One region of the Sporosarcina sp. P7 genome, then DNA from elsewhere that is predicted to be linked to it. Evidence: riboswitches for the same ligand, from Rfam matches in the RefSeq annotation. Region 1 holds a riboswitch; each other region holds the start of a gene.
What was found. A riboswitch is a leader RNA that binds a small molecule or an ion and turns the genes downstream of it on or off. The one in region 1 is predicted to bind thiamine pyrophosphate.

Region 1 (8,242 bases):
CGGGTTGGATTGTTAAGATAAACGTAAAGCCGAAGAAGCCAAATGAAAGTGATTTACTCCCGAGCAACAGCGCGTGTTGAATACTCTCTTCGGAAATCTTGAGTAGTCCCCATTGCCACAACACCGTTTCACCCTTACCGAATAATAACATCGTCAATCCAGTGGACAGGAATGAAATGACTAACGGAATGGAAAGCAATAAAAGTTTCTTCAGTGAATAGCCGCTGAATATATAAAATAATATTCCATATAGAATAGCTTGTGAGATAGCAAAAGGTAAACTTTGATTCACAAGCGTAATGATCAAGAACGCAAAAAATACGATGAATTTTAGCGCGGGATTGACTCGGAATAGCCAGGTTTCGCGTTTAGGTGTGAACCAATTAAACACTCTTTGCACCACCAACTTCATTAGCCGTATGCACAACGCCGTCAACTACAGTCCAAACAGCAGTAGCGAAGTTCTCTACTATTTCCGTATCATGCGTAACCATCAAAATTGTCATGCCTTTCGTGCGCAACTGCTCCAATTTCTCAAGAATAGCGAATGTGTTTCGTGCATCCTGTCCAAAAGTAGGTTCATCGAGTAACAGGATATCCGTACTAGGAGTAAGGGCAGTTGCTACACTCAAGCGACGCTTTTGGCCCGTAGATAGTTGATAAGGATGGCGTGAAACGGAATCGGGCAGGTTAAATAAGCGCATCAATTCCTTTGCATACATGTCTGCATCGGCTTTTGGCATACCGTGCAAAGATACTGTTAATTCTTCCGTGATCGAGTTCGTTACAAATTGTAGTTCGGGATTTTGAAAGACGAGCGATAGACCTTTCGGGAGTTGCCGTTTCTTCTTTTTCCACACAATGGCTACGCCGTTCACTTCATAGACGCCGTTAGTCCGAAGCAATTGCATAAGAGATAAAAGCAATGTACTTTTACCAGAACCATTTTCCCCAACAATCGTAATCCAGTCACCGGCCTGTACAGTCGCATGTTTGGCGGAAATCTTCTCCACTAGACCACGATAACCGTGAAAATCCTCGATATGAATTTTCTCTTGTGATGAAACCACTTGACGATTTAGCATCATCAATTGAAATGCATCAGAAGTTTTATATTCTTCCCATACCCCTGGATACCAAATGCCATAACGTTTCAGTTCTTCCTGAAAGTTTGCAAAAATATCTGCAGGTGAACCGTCTGCTAGTATGACACCATGATCATTAAACAACACAACACGATCTACCCAGTCAGCAATCAAATCGATTTTATGCTCCACGATGATCACAGTTTTATCAGCGGTTGCTTCTTTAATAGAAGTCCAAATCTGTTGCGTGCCTTCCGGATCCAGTAATGCGGAAGGTTCGTCCAGAAATAGCACGTCCGGTTCCAATAATAAAACAGAAGCCAATGCCAACCGTTGTTTCATACCTTGAGACATTTCATTGATGGGCGTGTGGGCATCTATCAAGTGCAAGTCTACACGCTTCAACACCTCCTCAATAAGAGGTGCCATTTCTTCACGTGGCACCTGAAGATTCTCTAAAACGAATGCGAGTTCTTCATCGACGTAGGTCATACAGAACTGTGTATCTGGGTCTTGGAAAACGAACCCCCACGAGTCTGGTAACTGAATGCTTGTTGCTTTCATTGGCAGTTCGATAGAGTTCGGGATAATGCCACTCAGTACTTGAAGTAAAGTGGATTTCCCACAACCGCTAGGACCGAGCATGAGAACTTTTTCACCGGACTGAACAGAAAAGGAGAGGTCCTTAAAGACCAAAGCATCTTCTCCAGGAAACTTCAGTCGTAAATCGGTAACGCTGATGTTATTCATAGTTGGATCATACCTCCGCTTTTACTGATCAAGCATCGTATATTCTTTCTTATCGACGGGGCGAATTAGCGATGTCACACCTGTTGCTTCTAGCGCTTTTACAATAAACACAGCGAAAATACCTGTGAAGATGAATGCGCTGATTGCACGTAATCCGTATTTCACAATGAGTGCCCATGTTTCGAGTGCTGCGTAACCATAAATCAAATCAAGTCCGAAACTTGCAAGACATGACGCGACTCCTGCTAACCCTGCAATTAAAATAGAATAGCGTCGATAACGGAATGCAGCGAACAATAATTCAGCAGCAAGTCCTTGTGCGAATCCATACATCAATACTTCAATACCATGGCCGGCAAATGAAGACAAGGAAGCCCCTGCAATACTTGCGATGAATGCAGTACCGGGCTTTCGTAATAATAGGAAGGCAAACGGTCCCACCATGAACCACATACCGTAAAGCAGTTGACGTGCAACAGGCATGATCGGTTTGACGACAGTGTATAAATCATCCCAAAACTTCATGAGCACGCCAAATACAACGCCGATCATGATGGTGATCAATAAATCGGTAAACTTTAACTTTTTCAAACTCTTCCACTCCTCGTTATTTTTTATACAAAAAAGCCGTCTGAAGAGCAGACGGCCGAGGAAGGAAAGAGATTCCTGTATAATTCCATCGATCACGCTCTCTACGCTGGCATTACCCAGATCAGATTAACGGTCAGCAGAGGATTCATCTGCTATCTCAGCCTGATTCTCTCAAGCACCCGGACGGACAATCATGTAAGCAATTCTAGTATACAGCACGTTGAATTGTGTGGCAACTTATGAAATTACTAGACGTTCAATTAAATGCTGACAGTTCAAGTGGAACATATTGTATTGAAATCCTGATATACTAAAAGGATCAAACTGTTCATAATTATATTCTCGATATCATGCAAATAGAGTGTAAAAGGAGTTTTCACATGACAAAACATATAGCATTTATTGACGTGGAGACAACAGGCATGCGTGCCGAGACGAGTGAAGTAATCGAGTTAGGGGTTATGCTGGGAGAGTATGAAGATAATCGTATTGTTCGAGTGGCAGATGAGTATTGCGAGTTTCAAGAACCGTTCTATTCTATCTCCCCGATCATTACCCAGCTCACTGGCATTACCGATCAGATGGTCAGAGGGAAGTCGCTTGATATGGATAGAATACTAAAAATACTAGATCAAGCAGACGGTATAGTAGCACATAACGCATCATTTGATAGGGGCTTCGTTAGTCGACTATTACCTGAAACGCTCGACATGGACTGGTATTGCTCCGTTAGACAAATCAAATGGAAAAATTATGGATTTGAAAACGGCAAACTACAACAATTGCTGAGAGCGCACCGAATTCAAGTGCATAACGCCCATAGAGCGCTCGATGATGCGAAGAATCTAGCTGTGTTGCTGAACTCATCCAATCCCAACTTGGCGGATGATACATTCATCTCGTATTTGATGAATAAAGCCCCAATGAAGAAACCAGCAAAATCAAGATTTTAACTACTAGAAAGACCAGTCATCATGGGATGACTGGTCTTTTCCTTTTCGATACGACTCTTGGGTTACTGCGGCCATGTGGTTTCTATGCTACTACTATATTTAGTTGCGCGTCATGTCATTGATACAAAAAAATACAAAAATCTACTGTCCATGGAATAGTTTATCTAGATAAAAGGGTATGGTAAATAGAAGTATGTGACTTACTAAATAACTGAAAGGAATGAGAAGATGAAAGTAATTACAAAGAAGTCACATAAGAAGTTACGTCTTCTATTGCAAGCCTTTTTCGTCATGATGGGTGCAGTGATTACAGCGTATGGACTTGAGTCAGTCCTTATTCCAAACAATGTATCGGATGGTGGGGTTACAGGACTAAGTATTGTGGGTTCTAAAGTTTTTGGACTTCCGTTAGGTGTATTAATTGCGATTTTAAATATACCGTTTATCTTCCTTGGTTACAAACAGGTAGGTAGGCGCTTTGCAGCACTTTCTGTCGTGGGCATCGTATCCTTAAGCGCCAGTACAAGTTTAATGCATCATATTCCCATCATTGTTCAAGATGATACATTATTGATAACTGTCGTTGGCGGTATCATTATTGGAGTCGGAATCGGAATAGCTTTGCGTAATGGTGGAGCACTTGACGGTATTGATATGCTCGCAGTATTGCTTTCAAGAAAACTCCCATTTGGGACAAGTGATCTAATCTTATTCCTAAATGTTTTTGTCTTTATCGTCGTTTCAACTGTCTTTGGGCTGACTGGTGCGATTATGTCAGCAATTGCTTATTTCATCGCATCGAAAGTCATATCTATCATGGAAATTGGATTTAGTGGTTCCAAAACATTTAAGATTGTAACGGATCAACCTGAATTGATGATAGAAGAGATTCATGAACGTTTAGGTCGAAGTGCTACTTATCAAGTGGTGCAAGGGAGTTTCACGAATAAGGAATTCATAGAAATCACTTGTAATATTTATCATTTGGAAGATAGTAAAATGAAAGAAATCATTCGTGACGTAGACAAAAATGCATTTGTGGCGGTATATGAAGTTGCAGAAATTAAGCGGGGGAATTTTGGCGGGAGTCAACTACGTTAAGTGGGTGTAATTGAAAATATATTTGTCTGTAGAATATAATTGTACAGTAAGTAAGTCTAGCTTTGATAAAAGAGTGTAGGGATTAGAATATTACAACTCCGCAAAAAGAAAATAACAAACAATCACTCACTCATCTGTTTTAAAGGGAAAAGTATCTTGGAGACTAATCCCGCATGTGGAAGTATTATTATTAGTCCTTCACTAACGCAGTGATCTTGATGTTTATTCTTCTATTAAGGGAACATAAAAATCCAGATAGGTTCGCGCATTTAATTTATGGAAAACTGCTGAATTAAATTTCGTTTAACTTTTTAGAGTAGTAAGTTATAATGGAATAGACAATATATAGACTTGGATTAAGTTTTTTGTTTATATATTGCGGTCGCTCCCCGTATAGGGAGTGTGGATTGAAATTGTCGGGAGAGGTTGCAGAAGGGATATTTATTTCTCACCCTCTAAAAAATAAAACGAATCACGTAAAAGCGTCTGCATAGTAGCAGACGCTTTTTCAATCATAAAGTAAATTTTCGTACAAGCGCATTGAGTTCTTCAGCCAATCGGGCTAAATCGTCGGAGTTACTTGCTATTTCTTCTATTGCGCTACTTGCTTGTTGTGAAGATGCTGAAGTTTGCTCCACACCTGCAGCAGACTCTTCAGTAATCGCTGCAATCTCTTCGATGGACCCACTCATTTCCTGACTGCTTTCCGAAATATCTTGAAGGTCGTTCGAGATACTTTGGATCCGATTGACCATATCCGTTACGGCGTCACTTATATTATCAAATGTTTCATTAGTACGTTTTATTTGGATTGTCCCTTCCTCCACTTGCTTATATCCTTCTTGTAATGAATTGGTAACCATAGTGGACTCAGTTTGAATCCGATTGACGATTTCAGTGATATTGGTAACGGACGCGGAAGATTGTTCTGCCAGGGTCCGTACTTCATCGGCCACCACAGCAAATCCTTTACCGTGTTCACCAGCTCGAGCTGCTTCAATCGCTGCATTTAACGCTAACAAATTAGTTTGTGCTGCAATTCCTTGTATAACCAAAACAAGTTGGGAAATTTGTTGTGTATGCTTGTCTAATCCTTCTACGTTTGTCACTGCATTATGGACGATTTGATCGATAATCTTCATCTGTTCCAATGAAGAATCCATCACTTTGCTCCCAGTACTCGTCATGTTCAGCACTTCATTTGATGACTGCTGAATATGGACTCCGTTTTCATTGGCATCCATTACTTTGGAGACGAAGACTTCCATTGAAGTCGACAAACTACTTGCGTTAGTGGCTTGGGATTCAGTGCCGTAAGCCAAATCTTCCATTGTAGTAGCGATCTGAGCAGTACCTATTTTTATTTCTCCAGCAGATTGAGTCAGTTCTTCACTTTGTGATGAAACCGTTTGAGCCACAGTATGTATCTCATCCAATAGTTTGTGCGTATTATTACTCATCTCATTCGTAGATGCGAACAGTTGTCCAATTTCATCTCGCAAATTTGTTTCTAAAGGCGGACTGCTTAAATTCCCGGTAGCGATACGTTTCATTCGTTCCATTACCACGTGAAGAGGCTTGGAAATAGAATTGGCGGTAATGACAGCAACTACCATGCTCAAAAGAATAACTAAGGTTATTACACTTGTAACCAAAATCAATGTATTTTTGCCACTTGCAAGCAAATTCTTTTCAATATCAATAATGATGACTTCACGATCCTCAGCTGCTTTTTCGTATGAGTGCATTAAGCTGCGTGCCTCATCATTCGAGGCCAACAAATTACGTTCAGCCAACTCTTTGTTACCACGTTCATATTCCGCGAAAACATTTTCTGTGATGTACTCCCGCCATTCGACGGTTCTTTGAATCAAATCCTGTATTTCCTTCGAATTTTCCAGATCACTAACAGTGGTTTGATGCTTTACACCATCTTCTGTATATGTATCAAATATCTCTTTGTAGCTTAATTCTCCTGTCATAATATATCCCCTGGAGGAGGCGATTCGATTCGCCATACCAAGTGCCAACTGCTCGTCTGCAATTAATAGAGGCAACTCTTTTTCTAGAATGTTTTTCGTTGCTTCATTATTTGCGTGGAGGGTAGAGAAAATAAACATACCTAGTAAAACTATTAATAAAAGCACAATAGAGAAGCCTGTTAGTAGTTTTGACTTAATACTATTGAATCTAATCATCCGAAATCCTAACTCCTGTCTGTTTTTATTTCATTATACATCCTGATGAAGTTTAAATCTATGAAAATAGGTTAAAAGTCTATTACTTACACTAAATAACATATAGGTCTAGTTTCTTACAATATAAAGAGGTTAAAATCAATTATTCATCTTTAACGTAGAAGACGGTACATTAGATGAAATGAGCATTAAATTAATCTAATAACACGGTCTATAATTTGTTGGAATAGATAAGGATGGCTATTTTGGATCCATTGCGATAGACACAAATAGTCAGTTACTATTTGTGGTTGCTGAGGATTGATTATCTAAATAGTGATAAAATGTTGACTTACTGATACCAGTTTCTTCTTTGATATCGTATATAGTGTTAGGAGGTGTATTGTTTGATTAGTTGGCTGTTCACCTACAATCGGACGAATATATCTATACCCTATGTATCCAGATTGTTTCCTAAAATGATTCTATTATGGGACTAGAAATGATATGCTGTTTGTCTTTTAAGATAGTATGAACTTATTTATGACGAGAGGGGAACAATATGCAAACTTTCCAGCAGCAATGGTTTGGTAATGTGCGCGCCGATATATTGGCAGGTATAGTCGTAGGACTAGCGCTCATTCCGGAAGCATTGGCTTTTGCGTTTATCGTTGGGGTTGATCCGCGTGTCGCGCTATATGCATCATTTACTATTGCCATTATTACTGCGTTTGTCGGAGGCAGACCTGGATTGATATCGGCTGCTACGGGTGCCATGGCATTAGTACTTGTCAGTTTAATGGCCGATCATGGTCTCGAATACGTACTGGCAGCCACTATTTTAACGGGTATTATTCAATTGATTTTAGGCTCACTAGGCGTCGCAAATTTAATGCGCTTCATACCGAACTCCGTGATGTTAGGATTTGTAAATGCGCTAGGAATTATGATTTTTATTACACAGCTACCATATTTGATTGGTTCGGGTATGATGACGTATGTATTTGCGATCGCTACATTGATTTTAGTATATGCAGTACCGCGTTTCTTTACATTGATACCGGCTCCGCTGATTGCGATTGTGGTTATGACAGCCATTGCGCTGTTCAGTGGAGTTAGATTACAATCGATCGGAGATTTGGGGGCGATGCCGAGTTCATTGCCAACATTCTTTTTCCCTAATATTCCATTGAACTTTGAGACCCTGAAAATTATTTTACCGTATTCATTGGCACTGTCGATTGTCGGGTTACTAGAGTCGTTGCTGACTTCGCAAGTGCTGGATGACATGACAGGCACACCGAGCAATAAAAACCGTGAAGCACGCGGACAGGGTATTGCTAACTTCATCACTGGATTCTTTGGTGGAATGGCAGGCTGCGCGTTGATAGGGCAATCCGTCATAAACGTCAAATCGGGTGGTAGAGGTCGATTATCTACATTGACTGCTGGAGCATTTTTACTGTTTTTGATTATGGTATTAGGGGATTTGGTCGTCAAAATTCCGATGCCTGTTCTTGCAGGCGTCATGGTTATGGTGGCGGCTACGACTTTCAACTGGGGATCGTTTAAATTTCTTCGAACT
Region 2 (8,242 bases), on a different contig from region 1:
AAAGAAGACTTTCCAGCAGCAGTTGTGTATTTGGAATATGCTGTGCGTACGGAAGAAAGTGATTACTTCACCGATGATGCCTCGTACTTCCTCGCTTCGAGTTATTTGCGCGAGCAGAAATATGAAGATGTAGTGGAGATCGCGAAGGCTTTCCGTCAAGAAAAAGATGTGAATTATCAGGAATCACCTTATCGAGAAGGCATCCGTCTTCAAGAAAGCCGCGCTTTGTGGCAGCTTGGCAAAGAGACTCAAGCTGTGTCGATTCTAGATGAATTGATTCATAAGTCGAATGAAGATTGGGTGACTTATGAAGCGAGGGCTATGAAGAAGTTGGTAGTGGATGGTGAGAGTGGAGAGGAAGACGAGGCAGCTAGCTGAGTTGGTTTTGGGTTAGGGGATTGAGTGTGAGTGCCGCGCTATTGTGTGTCGGCACAGCGCTAAAGTTGGGGTGGACCGCGCTATTGTGTGTTCACACCGCGCTAAAGTTGGGGCGGACCGCGCAATTGTGCGTCCTCACCGCGCCAAAGTCAGGGCGGACCGCGCTATTGTGTGTGAATACGGCGCTAAAGCTAGGGCGGACCGCGCAATTGTGCGCCCACACCGCGCTAAAGTCAGGGCGGACCGCGCCATTGCGTGCCCGTATCGCGCCAAAGTTAGGGCAGACCGCGCTATTGTGTGTCCGCATCGCGCTAAAGTTAGGGCAGACCGCGCAATTGTGCGCCCACACCGCGCAATTGTGCGCCCACACCGCGCTAAAGTCAGGGCGGACCGCGCTATTGCGTGTTCACACCGCGCTAATGTTGGGGTGGACCGCGCTATTGCGTGCCTGCACCGCGCTAAAATCAGGGTGGACCGCGCCATTGCGTGTTCACACCGCGCTAAAGTCAGTGCAGACCGCGCCATTGCGCGTCCGCACCGCGCTAAAGTCAGGGTGTACCGCGCCATTGTGCGTCCCCACCGCGCTAAAGCCAGGGCAGACCGCGCCATTGCGCGTCCGCACCGCGCTAAAGTCAGAGCAGACCGCGCTATTGTACGTCCCCACCGCGCCAACCCACCCAAACCACAAAAAAACAGGAGCAATCCGCGAAGTCAACTGACTTCGCGGATTGCTCCTTCTGTTATTCCAGTGATTGAATCAATTCAATATTATGTTTCTCCCACTTGGTCATCTTTCCGTCAAAAGACGGATTCGGTTCGTACCAAGACTGTGAGCCAAAGTAGTTTTGCAGTTCTTTTGATTTGAATACATAGCCGTGCCGCGCATAGATTTCATTGCGGGCTAGACGCAATTCCTCTTTTGACAGTCCTTTTAGATCGGATTTGTCGAGGAACACGTCACCGCTGTACGAGATGATGAAATGATCATTTGAACCGCTAGCAGGCACTTCTTTAATTACTTCTTTGACAATAACCGTTTCGACAGGTTCTTCCTTCACGACGTCGTTTTGTACAACTGGCAAATCATTGTCAGTTTCCACGTTGGTTTCGATGGCCAATTCTTTGATGGAATCAAAAGCGAGATGAACCGATTGCTTTGCGCCGAATACGTTCGCTTGAATTTCTTCACGTACGCTTTCGTCCTGTAAAGTTGTCGTCATTTTGATGGGATAAATCCCTGCCATATACGGGCCAAATTCCGCTTGTTCATTACTTTTTTTAATATAGCCTATCTCTGTATCGTGGATCGATAGTACGGTTTCCTCCCCGATAGATTTCACTTTGAGAATATAGCCCGCCGGATTAATTGTATAGTGGGGGAAGAGGCCGAATCGCTTTCCTGTTACATGCATAGAGAACATACCGTTGTCGGTCTTTGCTTTTAAATTGGTTTCTATTACTTGAACGATGGAAGGATTTTTCTCAACCAACGTAAGCAATGCTTGAATACTTTCTGCGTTAATCGAAATACGACTATCTTTCGGCATAATCATTTCATGCAATGTGTCTTGATCTTGCTCGATCAGCGCTGAAATGAAGTGCTCTGTTGTTGCCTTTCGACCGTATTTCGTTTCCATAGCGTAATAGCTCGAAATCGCGACTAGCACAATAACTAGTAATACAATCGGATACAATGGGATTTTCAGTAACGACCGTTTTTTATTCAAATTGCGTGATACGAGAAACGTTTTGCAGTTTGTACAGTACTCTTGCTGGTTTCTATTCAGTTCATTACATATCGGACATTTTTTCATGTGAATTCTCCTACTTCATGCTATGGTTCTATCTTTTGAATGCGAGTATAGATACCAATGTAGTCAAGATTATACTATGACTGACGGGATTATTCTAGATGTAAGGAGGGTTGTGGCGTAAAGGAAGTGGGGCACTGAATATGCAGGAAAGTGGATTATTCAAGATTCGTCATATAAAATAGTCCTATATAACGTATAGGATGTATGAAGATGGTAAATGGTAAGTTATAATGGTTTAAAAGATTCCCATATTGCTAAAGTGTGACAGGGAAGAAAAGAGGCGCGAATGAAAGGACAGCATCGTATATTTTTGATGGTATGTATTGGTTTGCTGGCGGTACTTGGATTTCAAGGGACAGTCAATGCAGAAGCCGTTTCACATGAGTTATTGGTGGAGTATGAAGAAACTCGCCAGGCATTTTCGGTAGACGGAAACTTGCCCGGTGTAGAAAGTCGTGAAACAATCACGGACGATGTGGAGTTATGGAGTTTTACAGATTCAGCTGAGATGCTGTTGATGAAAGAACAACTTCTCGAAGATCCAAACGTCTTGCATGTTGAAACGAATCATGCACGTTATTCGCATGTCCAATTCAACGATCCTATTCTTGTGAAGCAGTGGTGGATTCCACAAGTGAAGCCGCAGTTGATGTGGTCTCGGGTGCAAGAGCAAAAGAAAAAGACTGTCGTCGCCGTCATTGATTCTGGCATTGATTTGTATCATGAAGACTTACAGGGTCGAATTCAGCCAGGCGGTTATAATTTCTACGCAGATAATTCGAATGTTCAAGACGTCAACGGTCATGGAACGGCTATCGCGGGAGTGATTGCCTCTAGGGCTGGGAATAATCTAGGGGGAGTGGGAATTGCGGGAGGATATGACACCAACGTATTGCCGTTGAAAATCTCGCACCTGGACGGTCTTAGTAAAGTTTCGGATAGTATCAAGGCAATTGATTATGCCATCCTAAAGCAAGTCGATGTGATTAACATGAGTTACGGGGGTAGTCAATATTCCCAATTTGAGGAAAAGGCGATTCAGCGTGCAGTGGAATCGGGTATCACGGTCGTTGCGTCAGCAGGAAACGATGCAACGAAGGGGAATGCCATCATGTTTCCCGCGTCTTATCCATCTGTCATTTCAGTTGGGGCAACGGAAAGAGATAATCAGCGCGCTTCCTTTTCAAACTATAACTCTCACGTTAGCTTAGTTGCTCCGGGCGCAGCAATCTATACCACTTCAATCAATAATAGCTATCTATCAGTCAGTGGAACCTCTTTTTCAGGACCTATGGTAGCAGGTGCCGCGGCTTTAGTGAGGTCTTTGAAACCTGAAGCAACGCCTGCTGAGATTAGTCGGCTACTTGTAATGACAGCGACTGACTTAGGGGCACCAGGTAAAGATATTTATTTCGGTGCAGGTTTAGTCAATATAGAACGACTTAGTAACGCGCTGCCTGCTGTCACTACACCTGCTCCACCTAATGAATTTACCGGTGATTTTCCAGAATTGGAGGTACTACCGAATAAAGTATTCACAATCAAATTTACAAGCGAATTGCCACTTGGAAAAGAGCAGGCTTCACATATTTTTATTACCCGTACGCCAGACAGTACAGAACGTATCGAGAGTTTTACAGCGCAAGTGAATCCTAAAAATAATGCTCAATTATTCATTACCCCAACTAAAGAATGGCAGCCAGGAGTTCATTATTTACGGGTGGATCAAGGGTTGCAGAATAAAAATGGGATTGCAATGAAGAAGTCCTTTGCTGTGAAGTTTACCGTATATCCTGACTAATCACATACAATCGAAAAAGGCTATTGCGATCAGTCATGGAGACTCTCGCAATAGCCTTTTGAGTAGTTTATTTCGTAATTTTAGAAAACATTTCCCCCGTACTGATATCTAAGATCATATCGTCCACTTCAGGTTTCGTCTTGATCATTTCCATTTCATGGAGCCAGTCCCGCACATCTTCCCACGATGTTTCATCCAGCGCGCCAAATGCTTCACCCTTTGTATCCATCTTAGGCAATAGAATTTGTAAGCTTTCCGTTTCGATTGCTTTGTCTAACGGGAAGTTTGCTTGATCTTGGTTGTTCAGCAAGAGGTCGAGGGCTTCTTCTGGCTGTTCTACCATAAATTCATAGCCTTTTTGTGCTGCTCGCCAGAAAGCTTGAATGGCCTCTTGTTCTTTATTCCATGTATCATCACTCGTCAATAACACGATTTCACTATAATTCGGCACACCATAGTCTACTGGATTAAAGTAGCGTGTTTTGAATCCTTTGGAGTCCATGACAGGCACTTCGTGGTTAATGAATGTTCCTGTCACGGCATCGACGCGTTTTGAAACGAGTGACGATTCTAGTTCAAATCCGACGTCGATCATATTCACTTTGTCATAATCGCCACCGTCATTCGTCACCATCGTTTTAATCAACGATTCGTTCAGTGGAATTCCAGGATAGCCAATTGTTTTGCCTTCAAGATCTTTTGGTGATTGAATCGAGCTTTCTTCCAGCATGACGGTGTAATTAAGCGGCTCACGCACGATGGAGGCAATCGCTTTAACCGGAATATCTTCATTTGCTTGCGCTAAAATGACATCGGGTTGGTAATACAGTCCAAGTGTCACTTTTCCAGCTGCAGTTAAGTTCATTGGATCGGTCGGATTGGCAGGAAATTGAATGTCTACCTCCACGTTTTCTTCATTGAAATAGCCTTTTTCCTGCGCTACATATAGATAACTATGTACGGCATTCGGATACCAGTCGAGCATGATACTAACTTTTTTCATTTCATTGCTAGGTGTCTCTTTTTGTTCTGTAGTGGGCGCATCATTCGTACATCCAGCTAGCAGTAATAGAAGAAACGTGATGCTAAGAAACAGATGTTTTTTCATTGATGATTCCTCCAGTGTAAAAAGTGTTTTTCTAATACGACGACGAGTAGAAAGAAGATTATGCCTACTGCAGAAAGCAAGACAATCGGTGCAAATACGGCAGCACTGTCAAATTGCGTCATCATTCTTCTGCTAAAATACCCGAGTCCTGCCTGAGCGCCTAGCCATTCTCCAATTGCCGCACCGATTACGCTAAGTGTAACCGCCACTTTGAGCCCGGAGAAGAAAGATGGCAAAGCGGAAGGTAGGTCTAATTTATAGAAGATATCTTTTGAAGATGCGCCCATTGTCCGCATTAATTCGCGTAAGTTTTTATCCGACGAGCGTAAGCCGTCGAACACGCTGACGGTTATCGGGAAAAATGTAATGAGGACGGTGACCGCGACTTTACTCCAAATGCTGTAGCCGAACCATAAGACAAAAATCGGTGCGAGCGCAATGACAGGAATCGTTTGCGACGCGATGAGAATTGGGTAAAACGCTTGCTCAATTGGCTTCTTACTATACATCGCAATCGCCAGTGTGGATCCGATGATGATCGAAATCGATAAGCCGATCAAAATAGTTAAAGCAGTCGGAGGTAAGTGGTGGATAAACAGCTCCGTTTTCAGCTCCCATAATCTGATCAGAATTGCTGAAGGGGACGGGAAGAGGAAGCTTTTGTCGTAAAGACGTGCTGCGATTTCCCATACGCTAAGTACGATTGCGACGAAAAGTATCGACCAACTATACGAAGTCATCTTCTTCATAGCCGCGCCTCCGAACGAAGCTCGCTAATCAGTTGCTCTTTCAGTTCCATCAGTTCGGGTCGTGCCAAGTCCCGCGTCGTGCGTGGTCGGCTGAGAGGCACGACGACTTCGCGAATTGTCTGCACCGGCTTTTCAGCAAGTACAAAGATGCGATCGGATAGAAATAAGGCTTCGTCGATATCATGTGTGATGAAGACAATGGTTTTATCGAGTTTCTGCCATTGATCGATCAACCACTCTTGCATCGTCAGCCGCGTGATCGCATCGAGTGCGCTGAATGGCTCGTCCAATAATAAAATATTTGAGCCAGTCAGGATCGTTCGCAAAAAGGAAACACGTTGTCGCATCCCACCGGATAAGTTTCCAGGGTAGGCGTTTTCTTCTCCAACTAGTCCGAAGTCAGCGAGTAACTGGATGATTTCATCGGAAGAAGGTTTATGTCCTTGAAGTTCTACTGGTAATTGAACATTTTCTAGAATCGTTCGCCATGGCATGAGTAAGTCTTGCTGCGGCATATAGCCGACTTTGCCTAACCGCTTCGTTGCCACTTCTCCGTTCAATGAAATCTTCCCACTGTCAGGGTTCTCAAGGCCGGTGATGAGTCGGAATAACGTGCTTTTACCATACCCGCTTGGTCCAATGATGCTAACGAATTCGCCTTCTTTAACGTGCCAGTTAACTTGATCGAAAATAACAGTTGGTTTCGAAGCTTTCGTTGCTTGATAATGAAAAGAGACATTCATAAACTCTAAAACTTTATTCACCATATTCTTACCACTTCTCATTTCTTCAAAAAATTCACACAAAAAAACCACTTCTCTGTGCGAAGCGGTTGCATAGTACGGACAAAATCCGTCATATGTCCACTTCCCTCCGCTAGCATTATCTAGTGCAGGTTCAAGGGTTAAGGCGAACGCCTTTCTCAGCAAAAGCACCCCTAGTGTTTATCCAACTCTTATCGTTACATAGTCTAGTAAAGTAGTCAACTTCAATTTAGTAATTATTCTAGTAACAATCCGCAAACCTCTTGCATTTAATTGGTCATCTATGTAATATAATGACTAACAGACCGGAATGGTATTTCGGTCACTTTTAAAGGGAGTGTCATCATGGATCGCAGAGAAGAAATCATATTGGCGGCTGAAAAATCATTTTCGATGTTTGGCTATAAAGCGACGACGATGGATCAGGTAGCGAAGATTGCGAATGTAGGGAAGGGTACAATCTATACGTTTTTCTCAAACAAAGAGGAATTATTTCATTCGATTGTGTGGAAAATGGTTGAAGAAATGAAAGATATTTCTGAACGGACAGCGATAGAAGGAGCGTCTTTTCAAGAGAATGCCCATGCGCGTATTATGCAGTTGCTGAAATTTCGCGAGACGCATCAGTTATTCATTAAACTGATAGAAGAAGAGAAAGAGTTGCGCACACCTGCTGTAGGAGATGTGTTAACTACTATTGAGAAGGAAATAGTGAATTTCATTGCTGGAAAGATTGATCGCGGTATCGCAAAAGGTGAATTGAAGCCATGTGATAGCGAGTTAATTGCATATCTTTTATTCAAATCATATGTAGCACTAGTTAACGATTGGTCGAAAACGCACGATGACCAGCTGACGGAGAAGCAAATCACGGACGTGTTGAACCATACAATTTTCTCCAGTTTGTTAGTATGACGTGCGCATGACGGAATATAGAGTGAGGGTTTATACTAGATGAATAAAATTCGGTTCATAGTCAGACGGGATCTCCGGAATATCTTCAAGAATAAAGCTGCGCTCATTGTCATTGCGGCCATTGCGTTTCTACCTTCCCTTTATGCTTGGATGAACATCCTCGCCTCGTGGGATCCCTACTCCAATACGAAAGGCGTAGAAGTCGCGATCGTCAGTGAAGACGTAGGTGCGAAAATCGAGGATAAGGAATTCAATGTCGGGGATGAAGTCCTCGTCTCGCTGACTAAGAACGACGATCTTGGCTGGCAGTTTGTAACGAAAGATGAAGCGTTAAAAGGCGTGAAACACGGTGATTACTATGCTGCGATCATCATTCCGGAAGACTTCTCAGAGAATTTAAGCAGTATCGTAACCGATGATATGAAAAAGCCATCATTGGATTATTATATTAATGAAAAAATCAATGCGATTTCTCCGAAAGTAGCGGGCAAAGGTGCGTCTGCTATTGTAGAAAATATCGACAAAACATTCGTCGAACAAGCGAATGAAGCAGTCCTCAAGGTATTCAATCATCTCGGAGTAGAACTTGAAGGAAATCGAGTGAATATCGAAAAACTACGAGATGTAATTTATCAATTGGAATATGACATTCCTGAAATTTATTCAAAATTACAGATGGTAGATAAAGGCTTGGATTTTGCCGATTCATCTAT
Region 3 (8,242 bases), on a different contig from region 1:
ATATTCCGGGAAAGCTTTTATTAAAACAGGATAATGCGTTGCCGATCTCAGGTTCAATCAAGGCTCGTGGTGGTATTTATGAAGTTTTGAAGCATGCAGAGACGCTTGCGGTATATAGTCAATTGCTAGATTCTACAAAAGACTACAGCCAATTCGATACGCCGAGATTCCGAGAGTTGTTTGCGAAGCACAAAATTGCTGTAGGCTCGACAGGGAATTTGGGATTGAGTATTGGTATTATGAGTGCAAAGCTTGGCTTCAATGTCACGGTGCATATGTCAGCCGATGCCAAACAGTGGAAAAAGGATTTACTGCGCTCCAAAGGCGTTCAGGTGGTGGAGTATATCGATGATTACAGTAAAGCAGTAGAAGAAGGCCGGCGTCAGGCAGAGGCTGATCCGTCTTGTCATTTTGTGGATGATGAAAACTCTACGGATTTATTCATGGGATATGCAGTGGCAGGGGAACGTGTTGCGGCACAATTGAAAGAGCAGAATATTACTGTCGATGAAGCGCACCCTCTATTCGTCTATTTACCTTGCGGCGTAGGCGGGGGACCAGGCGGTGTGGCATTCGGATTAAAATTGGCTTTAGGTGATCATGTGCATTGCTTCTTTGCTGAACCGACACACTCACCGTGCATGATGATTGGTATGATGACAGGAATGCACGACCAAGTCTCGGTTGCAGATTTTGGCTTGGACAATAAAACTGCGGCTGATGGTTTAGCAGTCGGTACAGCTTCTGCATTTGTAGGAAAAACGATGGAACCATTCCTCACAGGATGCTATACGGTAGAAGATCAGACATTATTTACGCTTCTTAAAGAGCTGGCGGATAGTGAAGACATCTGGCTAGAACCTTCAGCACTTGCTGGTATGACAGGACCTGTACAAGTTATTAAGTCTACATTACCGTTAGCAGACTCCAAAAACGCAACGCACCTTGTATGGGGAACGGGCGGAAATATGGTGCCTGTGGACGAAATGAAGAGTTATTATCATTATACGAGGAAATAATACACCCTATTTCCCGGGAAATCGACAAAAGATCCGCAGGGACTATTCTCTGCGGATCTTACTTTTTAGAATAGATGATTTGGAAGCTAGGAGACATCGTTGATCAACGTTCCCGGACACAAGTTTGTCCTCATTACGCTTGCCCACCATTTTGTCCTACATCATGGTCTTACTGCAAATCTCTAAAAATCTTTAATTTCAAGAGTCTTGGAGCTAATAATAGACCGATAATTGTCCCACTCACCGTCGATACAAGAAAAGGGGGTAGGAAAAATAAAGCGGTTACGGTCGTGCCCATCAGGATTTTGGCATAAGGCACTGCAAACAATGGTGCTATCAAACCGGTACCGATAATCTCCCCGATGCCTGCACTCCAATTCTTTTTGAAACGCCGGTATAATACGCCAGCTAAAAACGCCCCGATCATCCCGCCAGGAAATGCGAGCAGCGAACCTGTCCCTGTCAGTATACGTACGAGTCCTGTCATAAACGCTACCACGACAGCGGCCCCCGGACCCATTACGATCGCCACTATAACATTTACAGTATGCTGTATGGGATACGCTCTGGCGATACCAGCAGGGAATGAAACGAATGCAGAGCCGGCAACTGCAATTGCGACAAACATTGTCATGAAAATCATTTTCCGTGTATTCATACGATCCCTATTCATGCCAACAAAGAGTGTATGGTGTTTGATAAATCGCTTGCTGCATACTGCGGATCTTTAGCCGAAGCGATAGCGGAGACCACAGCTATACCGTCTGCCCCGGCTTGAATAACAGAGCCTGTAGTAGCCAGTGTAATGCCGCCTATAGCGACGATCGGCATATCAGGGAACGCAGTATGGATTTCTTCTACTAGAGTGGTACCTACAACTGCCGAAGCATCGAGTTTGGTTGACGTCGGATAGATCGGACCCAGACCTACATAATTCGCCCCGATTGATTGTGCAATTTGTACCTCATGTGCATTGTGAGTTGAAACTCCAAGCCACTTATCCGGACCAATTCGCTGACGCACGCTGTCTGCCTGTTCATCATCTTGTCCTACATGAACCCCGTCTGCATTAATGGCCAATGCCAAATCCACATCGTCATTAATGATGAAAGGAACACGATACAATCTGCAAAGTGCCTGACACTTTCTAGCGAATCCGAGCAAAGCCTCGCCTTCAAGCGCATTAGATCCCTTTTCACGCAACTGAAAACATGTGACACCACCGCGAAGAGCCGCTTCTACTATTGCTAACGGATCCTGACTCTGAGCGTTTGGTGTACCCATTACAAAATATAAGCCTAATGCTTTCCTCACTTCCATGTTTGACATCAGTGCATCTCCTTTTTCAGTTCACTGTATGCCCAGTGATTGGTTGGTCCGTGCCCTGAACCAATCTTCAGGCCATTTTCAATCGCGGCCTGTATGAATTGCTTCGCTTCGGCAACTGCATCCGTCAAAGAATAGCCCTTAGCCAGAAAACTCGTCAAAGCCGCTGCGAATGTGCATCCGGTCCCGTGTGTATCTTTGGTTTGAATCCAAGGTGTTGTTACAGTGAATGACTGCCCTTCTTCGTCCGCGTAATAATCCTTTGCATCCAGTACATCATTGCGGTGACCGCCTTTCATAACGACGGCTCTTGCTCCCATTTTGATAAAAGCGGCTGCAGCTTGCCGAATGTCTTCGTCTGTTCGTATTTTCATTCCGGTTAGCACTTCCGCTTCAGGAATATTTGGAGTGACAATGGTAGCTAGCGGTAGTAAATGCTCTTTTAATGCTTCAATCGCCTGTTGCTGCAATAAAGCCTGTCCTCCCTTTGCAATCATGACAGGGTCAATGACTAAAGGAAACGGAGGGTATTCCTTTAATAGCGCAGCTACTTCAGTAATGATTTCCGCCGAAAACAGCATCCCAGTTTTACATGCTTTTACATCAAAATCATCAAGTACTGCACGAATTTGTGCTATTACTCCATCTGTCTGTATTGGATAAACACTGTGAACACCGTGTGTGTTCTGAGCAGTCACTGCAGTTATGGCAGAAGTGCCGTATACACCTAGCTCCTGAAACGTCTTTAAGTCGGCCTGAATTCCTGCGCCTCCTCCGCTATCTGAACCCGCAATGGTCAATGCTACTTGTACTGTCAATCGAAAAACCTCCTGTCTAGTATACTGAAATTGTTTTCCGTTCGTTATCCAATGTATATAAGGTATTTAAGAAGTTTACAGCAAAGTCGCCAGGACCACGTGAAACTTTTGCAGTTTGTTCACCAGCCCGTTTATAAAATGAAAGTGCATCTGCTACGGCTTCCAAGGGATGTTCCATTCCTACGGAGAGAAATGCACCCGTGACAGAACTGAGTAAACAACCCGTGCCGGTTATGGTGGTCATCATCGGGTGGCCGCCCGTAATGGATAATGTGGAATGGCCGTCCGTGACTAAATCGACTTCGCCTGAAACCGCCACGAGACAGTTGTACTTAAGGGCAGTCTTTTTCGCTATACTAACGATGTCGGCAGAACCTTCTCCTGCGTCAACACCCTTAGCGGCCCATGGAACATCTGCAATCGCAGCAAGTTCCCCTGTATTACAGCGGATCAGTGTGATATCTACCTCGTCCAGCACTTTTAGAACGCTAGCTTTACGAAAAGCCGTAGCACCTGCACCAACTGGATCTAGTACTACAGGTTTTCCTGCTGCGCGGGCACTTTTTCCCGCCAAAATCATTGCGTCTACTGTTTGTTGCTTCAATGTACCAATATTTAAAATACTGCAAGCGGCAATTTTTGCAATGTCTTCTGCCTCCTCCACTGCATCCGCCATAACGGGAGAAGCGCCTATTGCAAGTAACCCATTTGCCTGGAAATTCGCGACTACAAAGTTTGTCATGCAATGAACGAGCGGTTGCTTTTGACGAAGTTCTTGAATAAGCTGCATGTTTCTTTTCCTCCTTAAAAAGGTATATATACAAAAAGCCCATGCATAGGTGGGCGGTTGGGTATGAAAACTACCCACTTTCCTCCGCTAGTATGTACTAGATCAGGTTCAAAGGGTTTGCGTAATTGCATCTCAGCCAATAAAAGGCGCCCCTAGTGGTGGCTATGTATTAGACAGGCTGATTATATCATATACATGAAAAAGGTTAAAATAATACTGGCATTATAGGATCAAAGTAATTGGAAATGAGTGATTGTGCATAGATGAAAAGGTATAACGATATGCTGAATGTTACATAATTATCTGAAGGCGTATAACTGTTTCAGATGAAATAGATAAAAGGGAGCAGATCGCAAATGGAGAAATTATTCGAAATTCAACAGATGAATCATTCATTGGATGATATATCATTCACGTGGAGTGACACAGGTGGTTATTATCGTGTCTATAAAAATGACCGACAAGTATATGAAGGAACGGCTCCAAAGTTTACGGATGGGGAGCTAGATCCGTCATATCCTTTTCAATATACAGTGGAACGAGTGGAGGAAGGACGGGTTCGAGATGTAATTGTTATCCAGACATCACCTCTGACAGAAGTACAGGAAGATGAACATCCTTTACAACGCTTGGTGATCACAACGATTGCCGCCCCATCACAAATTGCTCTGTCATGGGAGTGGATTAAGGATGTAGAGAAGTTTGATGTTTTCCGGAATGGACAATACATCGAGACAATTACGGATAATCGTTTTATTGATCGCGAGACAAGTTCTTCTGAGGCGGTAGTATATAGTGTCGTGGCAACACGCCCATTAATTGATAGCAATCAGAAAATGAATGTCAGTAAATCAATCGCATCAAAAGTGTATGAAGTGATTATGCCTCCGGATCCTAATAATAAACCAACAGAAGAAGTCTATACATTTTCCGTGCGAGTAAAGCAACGGGATCGATTACTCATTCCAGTGGCTGACAGGAAAAAGTTAAATGAAGTGAAGCAATGGAAGTTCCGCTACACGACTTTTTTAAAGGAAGATATTATAAAAAATCCGAATCTTTTTTCGCCGATTCCATACTTTACAGGAGACGATCGGGACTTCAACCCTGAAGGAAAAAGCTTCCGCACGCGTGTAGATATAGAAGGAGAATTTATCGGAGGAGACAGCAATCTGCGGTTTACGAAAGCAACTGGGCCGTCAATTGGCTTAAATACTTTGAAGCGGTATAAGCGCCATGCCCATGCTTCTGTAGAGGGTATAGAAATCGATCGGTTGGAGGAGAAATCGAAAGAAGTTTATTTTACAATTACTCATGATGTAGGCAATCCATTAACCGCTTCACCCTCTATTCACTATGAAGTGAAAGCTCATTTGGATCAGCAAGGTAACTTAGATCTGGTAGGCTATCACAATGATGCACCTCATCATGAAATTTATTTATCGCTTGATGGCGAGAACTGGCGCCCTGTGCATCGTACTGAAAGTGAAGGATTGGCGTATTTGACGGGTGTGCTAGGGGATAATTATTGGCGCTATATGACGTGTAATTGACAATGAACCGCCGCAATCCATAGTGAGTTGTGGCGGTTCATTTAACTATGCTTTACTAGATGATCGTTTCTTGAAAACTCCTCCGTTCCGAATTAAGCTTTCTGACTCGGACGTTCAACTTTCCAATTAATTCTTCTATCAATTCAACTCTACCGTCTAGCTCATATTTTTCCACTTCTCTAATTTTTCACTTATTTCTTTTGTGTTTTACCTGTAGGCTTGGAAATTCAAAATCCTCTTCATTGTTTTATAATAGCATTTTGTTGAAAGCGCTTACTAAATAGTTTAAAATAATAGATAGCTTATAAAAGCGTACACATCAGGCATAATGTGAAACTATGTTTCGTATAATAGCTTTGTGTGCATAACGATTGCGCTGGGATACAAGCAAAATAATGAGAACAGGGAGTGTGACGCAGTATGGTACAAGCTTCAGAAAATCTAGTTTATGCAAATCCGAATACACAAGGTTCAAAGGTTCAGTTCAAAGAACGCTATGATAATTTCATCGGTGGCAAGTGGATAGCACCAGTAAAAGGCCAGTATTTTGATAATTCCACGCCAGTTACAGGTAAGGTATTTACCCAAGTAGCCAGATCTACAGAAGAAGACATTGAACTGGCTCTAGATGCAGCTCATGCAGCAAAAGATGCATGGGGAAAAACATCGGTCACTGAACGTTCGAATATTTTGCTGAAGATAGCAGATCGTATTGAAGAGAACTTGGAAATGCTAGCTGTAGCTGAAACGTGGGATAACGGAAAAGCTGTCCGTGAAACATTGAATGCTGATCTTCCGCTTGCAGTGGATCATTTTAGATACTTTGCTTCTGCAATTCGTGCGCAAGAAGGCGGGGTCAGTCAAATTGATAACGATACAGTAGCCTACCATTTCCATGAGCCGTTAGGTGTCGTGGGGCAAATTATTCCTTGGAACTTCCCGATTCTGATGGCGGTATGGAAACTTGCTCCGGCATTGGCTGCAGGAAACTGTATCGTGTTAAAACCGGCTGAGCAAACACCTGCGTCTATTTTAGTATTGGTTGAATTAATCGAGGACTTACTACCAGCAGGTGTTCTGAATGTAGTCAACGGTTTCGGGCTGGAAGCAGGAAAACCACTAGCATCCAATCCGCGCATCAATAAAGTTGCCTTTACGGGGGAGACGACAACAGGTCGTCTAATTATGCAGTACGCTTCTCAAAACTTGATTCCGGTTACATTGGAACTGGGCGGGAAATCTCCGAATATATTCTTTGAAGATGTCATGGCGCAAGACGATGCATTCCTTGATAAGGCGGTTGAAGGTTTTGTTATGTTTGCATTGAACCAAGGTGAGGTCTGTACATGTCCGTCCCGTGCGTTGATTCAGGAATCCATTTATGACAAGTTCATGGAACGCGCACTTGAGCGTGTTAAAGCGATCAAAATAGGAAATCCATTGGATCCGACGGTCATGATGGGTGCTCAGGCATCCACTGAACAACTAGAGAAAATTCTATCTTACTTGGATATTGGAAAACAAGAAGGCGCGGAATGTCTGACGGGCGGTGAGCAAAATAAACTCGAAGGTGATCTTGCAGAGGGTTATTATGTGCAGCCGACTGTATTTAAAGGACATAATAAAATGCGGATTTTCCAAGAAGAAATCTTTGGTCCTGTAGTAGCGGTTACGACATTCAAAGATAAAGAAGAAGCACTGGAAATTGCAAATGACACATTATATGGACTAGGTTCAGGTGTATGGACACGCGATATGAATACAGCGTATCGTTTCGGTCGTGGTATTCAGGCAGGACGTGTATGGACGAACTGCTATCATGCGTATCCGGCACACGCTGCATTTGGTGGCTACAAAGCATCGGGAATCGGACGTGAAAACCACTTGCAAATGCTGGCACATTATCAGCAGACGAAGAACATGCTAGTTAGCTACGATGAAAGTAAACTAGGATTCTTTTGATTGAATCTATCTGGAGGATCCGAAGTGAATGGAGGAATTCCTATGCCAGATCGAGTAGTCGCAACAGAAAAAGCGTTGGCTCTTATAGAATTGTTAAAAGATAAGCACGGCCCTTTGATGTTTCACCAGTCTGGCGGTTGCTGTGATGGATCTTCTCCGATGTGTTACGAAGATGGAGATTTGATTATAGGTAATCAAGATATCTTGCTTGGACATATTGGCGGCATGCCATTCTATATGATGAAAAGCCAGTTTGAGTACTGGAAGCACACACAACTGATTATTGACGTAGTCGACGGACGTGGAGGGATGTTTTCGCTTGAAGGAGTGGAAGGAAAACGTTTCTTAACCAGATCTCGTGCTTTCACCGACGAGGAGTATAAGGAATTAACTTCATAAGAAAGCCTTCCGAAGAATAGGAAGGCTAGGACTGAAAGCAACTCTCAAAACATGGGACCTTGCTTTCAGTTTTTTATTTACTGTATTCAGTTTTTATCAAGGGTAAAGTAATCATGCCATAAAACGTTGGCGATCCTCAGGCGAAGGCAACATGCAAGATAACTCCTTCTTACCGAACCATTTATATCGGTTTTTTGCAATATAATCATAGACGATGTCGCGGATTGCTGGCGGGATGACAACGAATAGAAATGCCAAGTGCCATAAACCATCCAGTTTTTTGGCGATACGTAAAGCTGCGCCTGACTTTGTATAGGCTTTACCGTTTTCAATCAATACTAAGCTATCTACGTCATCAGAAATTTGGTAGTCTTT
Region 4 (8,242 bases), on a different contig from region 1:
TATATACATGGAAAAAGGAGCAACTTTGCTGTATGCTGAAATTTTGACTCCGGGCTGGTCGCCGGAAGGAGAAAAATTCAGCTATGACATGCTCCGTTTGAAAACCGAGATTTATATGGAAGGTCAACTTGTTGTCTTTGACCATATAAAACTTCATCCAGCGTCACAAAATATGAATGAGTTAGGCTTTATGGAAGGATACACACATTTGGGTTCCTTAATTGTCGTTGGAGAAAAAACGAATGATGCTCTATTGGATCGATTATATGAAACTCTTCAACAAGAGGCTGGAGAATTTGCATTCGGATTGTCTAAGCTTGCCGTTCCCGGCTTCACTATACGCATTTTGGCAAACTATACACAAGTCGTAGAGCGAATTATTTCAGTCTGCCACCACGTAATTAGCGAAGAATGGGATCAAATGAAACCAAGTTTTTTAAGGAAGTACTAGAAAATGCCCGACAATTCAATGAGTTGTTGGGCATTTTCTGTCCGTTATGCTATTACTGCAGAAATTAATATGCATGGAAAGTAATAAAGAAGGCTAAATTATTCCGTATATATTCTGCAGTTTGTTCAAACAACTTTGTCACTGTTCAAATGATTGAAACACAAAAATTAGGGTATTATTATACATACGTGGTGTGTCATTCGTAGGATTAACCATGTCCGTCAAGTCAATAGAATGTATAGCAGTCTTTGCGTGTATTGGTTCAACATTCACGGTAATTATTAAAGGCTGCAATAAAGTTGTTACACATGTGTGAAGTTGATCTTCCGCCTGGTAGTGAGTGAAGATGTAATAGAGTGTACGGGAAGTAAGTTCGCTACGACTTACGGTGTTTGGACCATATATTCGAATGATATAAAGCATAGTAGAATATTAATGGATTTGACAACAACCTATTGCTAAGTTATATTAGAGTTTAAATTTTTTTAAAGGATTTTTACGTGAGCAGGAATGATGGGTAATTAAACTTCAGGCTAGAAGGCTTGAATTAGTAGTTATGGATAACGTAAGATGAGCCATTTTATAAAAAGAGGCTTTATACTATTTTTGGAGGTGTTCCCTGTGGTAGATGACTTTGAAGCAGAAAAAGTTTTTGAAGACAGGCAGTACGAGCGAATTCAGTTTAAGCTCATCTTAGAAGGTCGTAAGTATAAAGGTGACTATCATGACGGTAAAATCCAATGGCTTAATCCACATCCCAAACATGATGTTGGCGAAGAAGAAGTAATTGCCATAGAGGATAAAGTTTTGGAACTTCTATCAGAGCAAGGGATTCGAAGTGAAGCGGATGATATTGAGATCGAACAATCGAATAGCGGAAGTCAAACTCGACCACTTCAGTCATTTAAATTGAAGATTCAAGGCGAAGAATTTAAAGGTACATTCATTAATGGCAAAATTGAATGGTATCATCCTAAACCACGACGTAAACTAGAAGAAGAGCGCGTAAAAAAAATAGAAGAAGATGTTGAGAAAAAGCTAAAAGAACATCTAGAATAACAAATTGACACTTCGTGAAATCTGCCGAATAAACGTATTCGATTGAGTGAGACAAACATAAGGTCTTCTGCCAATCACTGTGTTGTATGTAGGCTACGTGCAATCTCAATTCGTTTGACCTTTCTGACAAGTTAAGACTACAATGAATATACAAATGAAATAGTTGTTACCGCTAGGGGTGCTCTGTGGAGCTGAGAGAAGCATATGCTTTAACCCTTTAACTTGATCCGGTTCATACCGGCGTAAGGAAGTGGTGTAGATGTTACTTAGCTTATTTCTGTGCTCTGTGATGTCTCTCCGCCACTTCTTGTCAAGAAGTGGCTTTTTCATTTATCACGAAAAAGGGGAGAGTATACATGAAGTTTACAGAACGTTTATTAGAGAAGACATTACCGATTTGGAGACAGAATCATAGTCACCCGTTTGTCCAAGAGATTGGAAATGGTCTGTTGGATCAGGAGAAGTTTCGTTTTTATATGGTGCAAGACTATTTGTATTTAATTGACTACGCGAAAGTGTTTGCTGTGGGCACGATGAAGGCTACGGATGTAGAGACGATGGGTAAATTTGCTGCATTGCTTAACGGTACACTACACACTGAAATGGAACTTCACCGTCAATATGCAGCACGCTTTGGCATTACCGAGGAAGAGCTCGAGAATGCTCAGCCGTCTCCAATTGTCCTAGCGTACACGCACTATATGCTACATGTAAGTCAAAACGGCTCTCTAGCGGAAGTTGTCGCTGCATTATTGCCGTGTGCGTGGAGCTACTGGGAGATCGGCAAAGAGCTTTCGGAATTGCCTGGTGCGCTGGAACATCCATTGTATGGTGACTGGATTCGCATGTATTCATCGGAAGACTTTGGCGAGTTGGCTACTTGGTGCTTAGAATTAATGGACGAAACTGCAGAAGGCAAGCCTGAATCAGAATTAGTGAGGTTAGAGGAGATCTTCCTTAATACGACTCGATATGAGTATATGTTCTGGGACATGGCCTACACGAAGCAAATGTGGCCTGGTATGCATGAAGGACAGATGATTACAAATTAATATAAAAGAAACGTCCGACTATTTAAGTTGGATGTATTTCATTTAGAATTGAATGGATATAAACAGCGCATGCTATTCCTAAAGGAGGTGTGCGCCATCTTTGCAAAAATAGGTTTGGCACTTGGAGTTTTATTGACAAGTGGGTCGGGTACTAGTGATGAGTCAGCTGCTGCACTTAGTAAAGTGGAAGTACCGGCATACGCCAAATGGTCAAGGCTTGCGATCAAACAAACGATGCTCAAATATCCTCATGCAGATATCAAGGATTATTTGCATATCGCAACCGACTCAAAAAAAGTTACGGGCGTGGAGAAATTTCAGCTTTGGTTAAAAGAGGAAGAGCGGGAATTCGGTGTAATAGTGACTGTCACCTATTCAGCTGAAACAGGTAAATTTATTCGCATCGATTTTCAAGAAATACCTGTTCAATAAGCCAATGCCCCTAGACCATATAACATGGTGTAGGGGCGTTGGTTTATTCGGGATCTCTTTGATAAAAGAAATTGGGAGTGATAATGTCATTGGCAAACCGTTTGTGATAGACATGGGTAGCGGCGGGTGATAGTGGTGGAATGAGCCATACCGAGTTACCTGTCACTTTTCTTCCTGCACTTTGCTCTTTCTTTTCGAACGATTTGAATTGTTTAGCTGCGGTATGATGATCAACAAGTGTGACGCCTTCTTGCTGGTAGGAATGTAGAACGGCTATATTCAACTCTACAAGTGCTTTGTCTATCCAAAGAGATCGATTGGATTTCGTGTTAAGGTCCATCCGTTTGGCGACAGACGGCAAAATATTATAACGGTCCGCATCTGCAAGATTACGCGCTCCAATTTCCGTACCCATATACCAGCCGTTAAATGGTGCCATGGGATGTTCAATTCCACCGATATCAAGACGCATATTGGAAATGATCGGAACAGCATACCATTTTGTATGCAACTCAGAAATTCCTTTGATTTCGGAATGACTGATAGGTACCTCTTTTACTAACGACTTTGGCAATTCAAAAAGCCGCGGAGATTTCCCATACTCTTGAATGACAAGCGGTAGTACATCAAAAGGTGTTTTGGCTCCTTGCCAACCAAGGCTTTCACATAACTTAGTCATTTCAATGGATGTAGAGTCACCAATGTTGATTTGTTCTTCTCGTGAAAGTCCTAGTTCATCATAACAACTGTGAATAAACTGGACTGCTTCTTGAAATAGCTCAATTCTATTTACAGATAGCACCATAATCGTCAACTCCATATACAAGGTGTAGCATCTGGCAAATACGATGAGCTGACATAATTTCGGCAAATTACTGACTTTTCATTTAATCTGAGAGTAAACGGCGTATCATTTCTTGTCCTGCGTCTTTTGGATAGGATCGGTATAGATGTCCTGATAAGCGAACTGGATCACCGAAGAAATACCGTTCATATTGCGTTTGTCTTGTGCCGAACGAACTCATCGTCAAATCCCAAGCCAACCGAAATAGTTGTACACGTTCTAACGCGGTTTTCGTAGCACCTTGTAGGTACTTTGTGAGATCAGGTTGAATAGCCGAATGAAAATCCTTATCGGTAGGTAGCGCAACCATCCCACTCGCTCCAATTAGCTGAATGATTTCACTAAAACGCGGATAGACTTTTGGGAAAATATTGCTAGCTATTTGAAGTGGTATCGCACTTGGACACATATAACCCCATTGATCGGGTAATGCATCGGCTTCGGATTTATCTCGCAAGGCTTTCATCGTTTCGAGCCCTATAATTATTTCAGACAATTTCTCTTGAATGTGGAGATATTCCGCTATATTAATCGTTTGGACGAGTTGCTCTGCCAAATTTAATATGAACTCCGTCTTGACGATCTGTCTCGTAATGACTTGATGGGTAGCAAATGGATGAAATGAACTCATTGAGAAAAATTCTGAAGCTACTTCCTTATTGTGATGAAAGAATACACGCTTCCACGGGACGAGAACATTATCGAAAACAACTATAGCATCCATCTCTTCAAACCGTGAACTCAGTGGGTAATTAAACGTAGAATTCCCGCCTACAAATGATTCCCTGCAAAGAAAACGTAAACCTTCTGTACTGGAAGGAATGGAAAAGGCGAAAGCTTCATCAGGATCCCCAAGAAATGAAGGCGTGCTGAACACCAACACTTCATCCGTCACGCCGCCCTGTGTGGCTAGTAGCCTTGCTCCTTTAATGATGAGCCCTTCAGATGTCTTGCCTACAATCTTCGCGGAGATCGGTTCATCTGACGTATTAAAGGCATTCTGTGATCGGTTGACCTGCGGTGTAATAAAGGTGTGAGTAAAAGATAGATCTTCTTCTCGCGCACGTTCATACAGCGCTTGAATATGTTCTGGAAAACAGTTTTCTTTGCCGAGCAAGTGAGGGGAAGAAGAGGCAAAGCTCATAATCACAGTATTGAGGTAATCTGGACTTCTACCAAGTAAGCCACAGGAAAGTCTTGCCCATTCTTCTGTCATAACTCTTCGTTTCTGCAAATCCATTTTAGTTTTCGGTTGTAAGTAAGAAAGTCCAATTGGCTCGTTTGTGACTGGTGAGGCGTATGTCATGAGAGCCTTATGTGCAGGTGATAATTGTAAATTATACAGAGAAGCCTTTGTTTCAATAAGCCCTCTAAAGGCTGGATGTTTAGAAATAGGTCCTTTTAATTGCTGTCCATCTAGCCAAATCTCCGCGTCCTGCTCATTTATTCTACGCACAAACTCGTTGCCATTTATAGCACCCATACCATTCCTCCTGAATTTTCTAGTTGGTATAGTATATTATGAAACCTTCAAGGATGATCAAAATGTTCTCAGGCAGAACAATAGGTAATAGTTTTGATATAATACAGAAAGAGTACATAGGGAATGTATCCAGATCAGCGAAAGGCGTGTGTATGTTGAATAAAGAAATGGTAATGAAGTATATTGTGGCGTGCACAAATCTATATGGGATTGTGCCTATTGAAAAAGTAATGGAGATTTACAATGATCAAAATGAAGAGAAGATTTCATTGGATGAAGTGGAAAGATTATTGCAAACTAAGCGAGTGAAAGAGAAACTAGAGGAGAGCTTCGTCTATATTCAATCAAACGAATTTGTAGCTGAAGCGACAAGCGAAGAAGCCGAGAAGGACAACCTAAGACAAAACGCAGCTAGAAAGCCGTATTATATACCTGGAAGAGAAGAATTATTGTGTTTCATTGACGAGGAGTATGTACAAGAAACGCCCGAGCAATTACTAGTGAAAAATATGTTAAAAGAGGATTTCGGTGATCAATTGGATGTAGACGCAGAAGTCTCAGAATTAGTATATAATTTGCAAGTAAGTGGCGGTGACTTCATGATGGAACTGTCCTCATTTATATCCCGTCTGGAGCTGACTATTAAAGAATCCGAGCGCTATATCCCTGCGATTGTCGCAGTAGCGGATACGACTAGATTATGGGAAAACCGTGGACATACTACGAAAGAATTACAGCAATACTAATTAGTTCATTTAAATAGACAATGCTCAACCTAGCAAGATAGAATAAGGGTACATTAAACACTTGGGAGGATATCATTCATGACTTTAAAAGAATTAACTGCAAAAGAAGTACAAGAGCAACTAGAAAGTGGTAAAGAATTGAATATCATCGATGTACGCGAGGATGACGAGGTAGCGGAAGGTATGATTCCAGGCGCAGAACACATCGCCCTCGGTAATCTGCCAGTCGAAATGCATGACTTGAATGCTGAAATACCTTACATTCTCGTATGCCGTTCAGGCGGCAGAAGCGGTCGTGCGCAAGAGCTTATGGCTGACGAAGGCTTTGATGTAACAAACATGGTAGGCGGCATGCTAGCGTGGGAAGGTCAAACAAAATAATATACGAATCCAAAGCTGTCGTAAGAAGTGAAAAACTTCTTACGACAGCTTTTTTGTGCGCACTTTCGTCTGTACGGAGTAGTGTTTGCTAACTCCATGGTATACACACGCTTATCGCTTTGCTTGTATTTCCAAAAAAACGTCATTCGCTAACAGATCTCACAGTTCTAATGTAGGGAAAGAAGTATAAGGAAAGTGGGTATCAGCTAGAGCGGATTGAAGTCCTGTGAATCTTCCTAAGCTTAGTGTAACGATGCCTTTGCCCTCGCAGATACCAATCTGTAGCTTAGCTTAATCCAATTAATTATCAACTCTAAACTTCCCGTCATGTACTAGATAGACATAACCTGAAAAGACCAAGCGTATAGTGAAAGAAAAAGGCGGTGTCTGTATGAAAAAGTGGCTTGTGGCAGTGATGCTAATCATTTTCTCATTAGGTGGAGTGTTATACGGCGTCAAAGCATCCGATCGTGGCTTTTTTCTGCCCTCAGAACTCGGTGGGGTAAGCATTCTCATTGATCCTGGACATGGTGGGGAAGACGGAGGTGCTTCGGCAGGTGAACTCATTGAAAAAGATATTACGTTAAACATTTCTCATGAAGTAAGTAAACTATTGAAGAAAAAAGGAGCAACTGTTGAAATGACTAGGGAGAAAAGCGGCGATGCAGTTGCAGAACATGCACCCTCCGAGACGTTCACTTCGTTGAGAAGCAGAAAGTTTGCAGACTTGAAACTACGTGAAAGCATGGCAGTAGAATCAAAGCCGGACATGTTTATCAGCGTACACGTTAACGCAATTCCAGAAGAACGTTGGAGAGGGGCGCAAGTATTTTATCATCCGGGCGGCCATCCTGATGGTAAGCAACTAGCGACTTCCATCCAATTTGAACTGCGTGATCAGTTGAAAAATACCGAACGGGAAGCGATGAAAATCACAGGAGTCTACTTGTTGAAAAAAGTACCGGTTCCAGCTGTATTAGTAGAAACAGGCTTCCTATCCAATCCGGAAGAAAGAAAATTGTTGGCAAATAAATCGTATCAGAAAAAAATAGCAGCGGCGATTGTAGATGGAATTGTAAAATATCAACTTGCTGAAGAGCAATAATGCATATGACGGTTGGGTGAATAGGGAATATGATATACTAAAAAGGAGTGAATGAATTCAGTAAGGAGTGTTACATGTGATTAATGAACAACAAGTCCGTGAACTGATTGGCGCATTGGAAGATCCGTTTTTACATAAAACATTGGCAGAAACGAATGGTATTGTGGGTGTAACCATTAAACCTGAGAAAGAACACGTCAGTGTTAAAGTCGCGATTGCGAAAGTGAATACCGGAGAGCAATTGACGCTACAATCAAAAATAGTTGAAGTGTTGAAAGATGCAGGAGCAGACTCTGTAGGCATACGATTTGAAGAGTTGCCTAAGGAAGTATTAGAGCAATTCCGTGGTACAGTTACGGAAGCGGAAGCACAAGATATCTTATCCCCTGTATCCAATATTGAATTTATTTCGATTGCATCTGGTAAAGGCGGCGTTGGGAAATCTACTGTCTCCGTCAACTTAGCAGTAGCCTTGGCCAGACGTGGCAAAAAAGTTGGTTTGATCGATGCAGATATTTATGGATTCAGTGTTCCGGATATGATGGGGATTACAGCTATGCCTGAAGTTCGAGAAGATCGTATCATGCCAGTGGAACGTTTTGGCGTAAAAGTGATTTCGATGGGTTTCTTTGTTGAAGATAACGCACCAGTTGTATGGCGTGGACCTATGCTTGGAAAAGTGTTGGATC

Region 2: it holds a riboswitch for thiamine pyrophosphate, as region 1 does, so the genes downstream of both, CSV60_RS13880 (ABC transporter ATP-binding protein) here and CSV60_RS07770 (ECF transporter S component) in region 1, are expected to answer to the same signal.
Region 3: it holds a riboswitch for thiamine pyrophosphate, as region 1 does, so the genes downstream of both, thiM (hydroxyethylthiazole kinase) here and CSV60_RS07770 (ECF transporter S component) in region 1, are expected to answer to the same signal.
Region 4: it holds a riboswitch for thiamine pyrophosphate, as region 1 does, so the genes downstream of both, tenA (thiaminase II) here and CSV60_RS07770 (ECF transporter S component) in region 1, are expected to answer to the same signal.

The regions. Positions count from the first base shown of each region.
Region 1 covers NZ_PDZF01000006.1:81,467-89,708, reverse strand. The annotation lists gene CSV60_RS07780 (energy-coupling factor transporter transmembrane component T family protein) at 1-391, opposite strand, end outside; gene CSV60_RS07775 (ABC transporter ATP-binding protein) at 384-1,835, opposite strand; gene CSV60_RS07770 (ECF transporter S component) at 1,857-2,426, opposite strand; TPP riboswitch at 2,508-2,619, opposite strand; gene CSV60_RS07765 (exonuclease domain-containing protein) at 2,807-3,379, shown strand; gene CSV60_RS07760 (YitT family protein) at 3,608-4,480, shown strand; gene CSV60_RS07755 (methyl-accepting chemotaxis protein) at 4,993-6,678, opposite strand; gene CSV60_RS07750 (SulP family inorganic anion transporter) at 7,220-8,242, shown strand, end outside.
Region 2 covers NZ_PDZF01000017.1:5,605-13,846, reverse strand. The annotation lists gene CSV60_RS13910 (tetratricopeptide repeat protein) at 1-378, shown strand, start outside; gene CSV60_RS13900 (YARHG domain-containing protein) at 1,119-2,192, opposite strand; gene CSV60_RS13895 (S8 family peptidase) at 2,479-3,993, shown strand; gene CSV60_RS13890 (ABC transporter substrate-binding protein) at 4,061-5,101, opposite strand; gene CSV60_RS13885 (ABC transporter permease) at 5,098-5,850, opposite strand; gene CSV60_RS13880 (ABC transporter ATP-binding protein) at 5,847-6,617, opposite strand; TPP riboswitch at 6,702-6,799, opposite strand; gene CSV60_RS13875 (TetR/AcrR family transcriptional regulator) at 6,960-7,529, shown strand; gene CSV60_RS13870 (YhgE/Pip family protein) at 7,569-8,242, shown strand, end outside.
Region 3 covers NZ_PDZF01000001.1:287,138-295,379, reverse strand. The annotation lists gene CSV60_RS01620 (D-serine ammonia-lyase) at 1-1,019, shown strand, start outside; gene thiW (energy coupling factor transporter S component ThiW) at 1,189-1,677, opposite strand; gene thiE (thiamine phosphate synthase) at 1,689-2,348, opposite strand; gene thiD (bifunctional hydroxymethylpyrimidine kinase/phosphomethylpyrimidine kinase) at 2,348-3,163, opposite strand; gene thiM (hydroxyethylthiazole kinase) at 3,180-3,953, opposite strand; TPP riboswitch at 4,016-4,117, opposite strand; gene CSV60_RS01595 (DUF3238 domain-containing protein) at 4,310-5,506, shown strand; gene adh (aldehyde dehydrogenase) at 5,927-7,468, shown strand; gene CSV60_RS01585 (DUF779 domain-containing protein) at 7,511-7,867, shown strand; gene CSV60_RS01580 (thiol-disulfide oxidoreductase DCC family protein) at 7,979-8,242, opposite strand, start outside.
Region 4 covers NZ_PDZF01000001.1:213,530-221,771, reverse strand. The annotation lists gene CSV60_RS01190 (urease accessory protein UreD) at 1-451, shown strand, start outside; gene CSV60_RS01185 (YheE family protein) at 1,073-1,510, shown strand; TPP riboswitch at 1,675-1,776, shown strand; gene tenA (thiaminase II) at 1,867-2,562, shown strand; gene CSV60_RS01175 (DUF3889 domain-containing protein) at 2,611-2,994, shown strand; gene CSV60_RS01170 (nitric oxide synthase oxygenase) at 3,038-3,799, opposite strand; gene hpaB (4-hydroxyphenylacetate 3-monooxygenase, oxygenase component) at 3,882-5,321, opposite strand; gene CSV60_RS01160 (hypothetical protein) at 5,384-6,067, shown strand; gene CSV60_RS01155 (rhodanese-like domain-containing protein) at 6,146-6,448, shown strand; gene CSV60_RS01150 (N-acetylmuramoyl-L-alanine amidase) at 6,840-7,553, shown strand; gene CSV60_RS01145 (Mrp/NBP35 family ATP-binding protein) at 7,630-8,242, shown strand, end outside.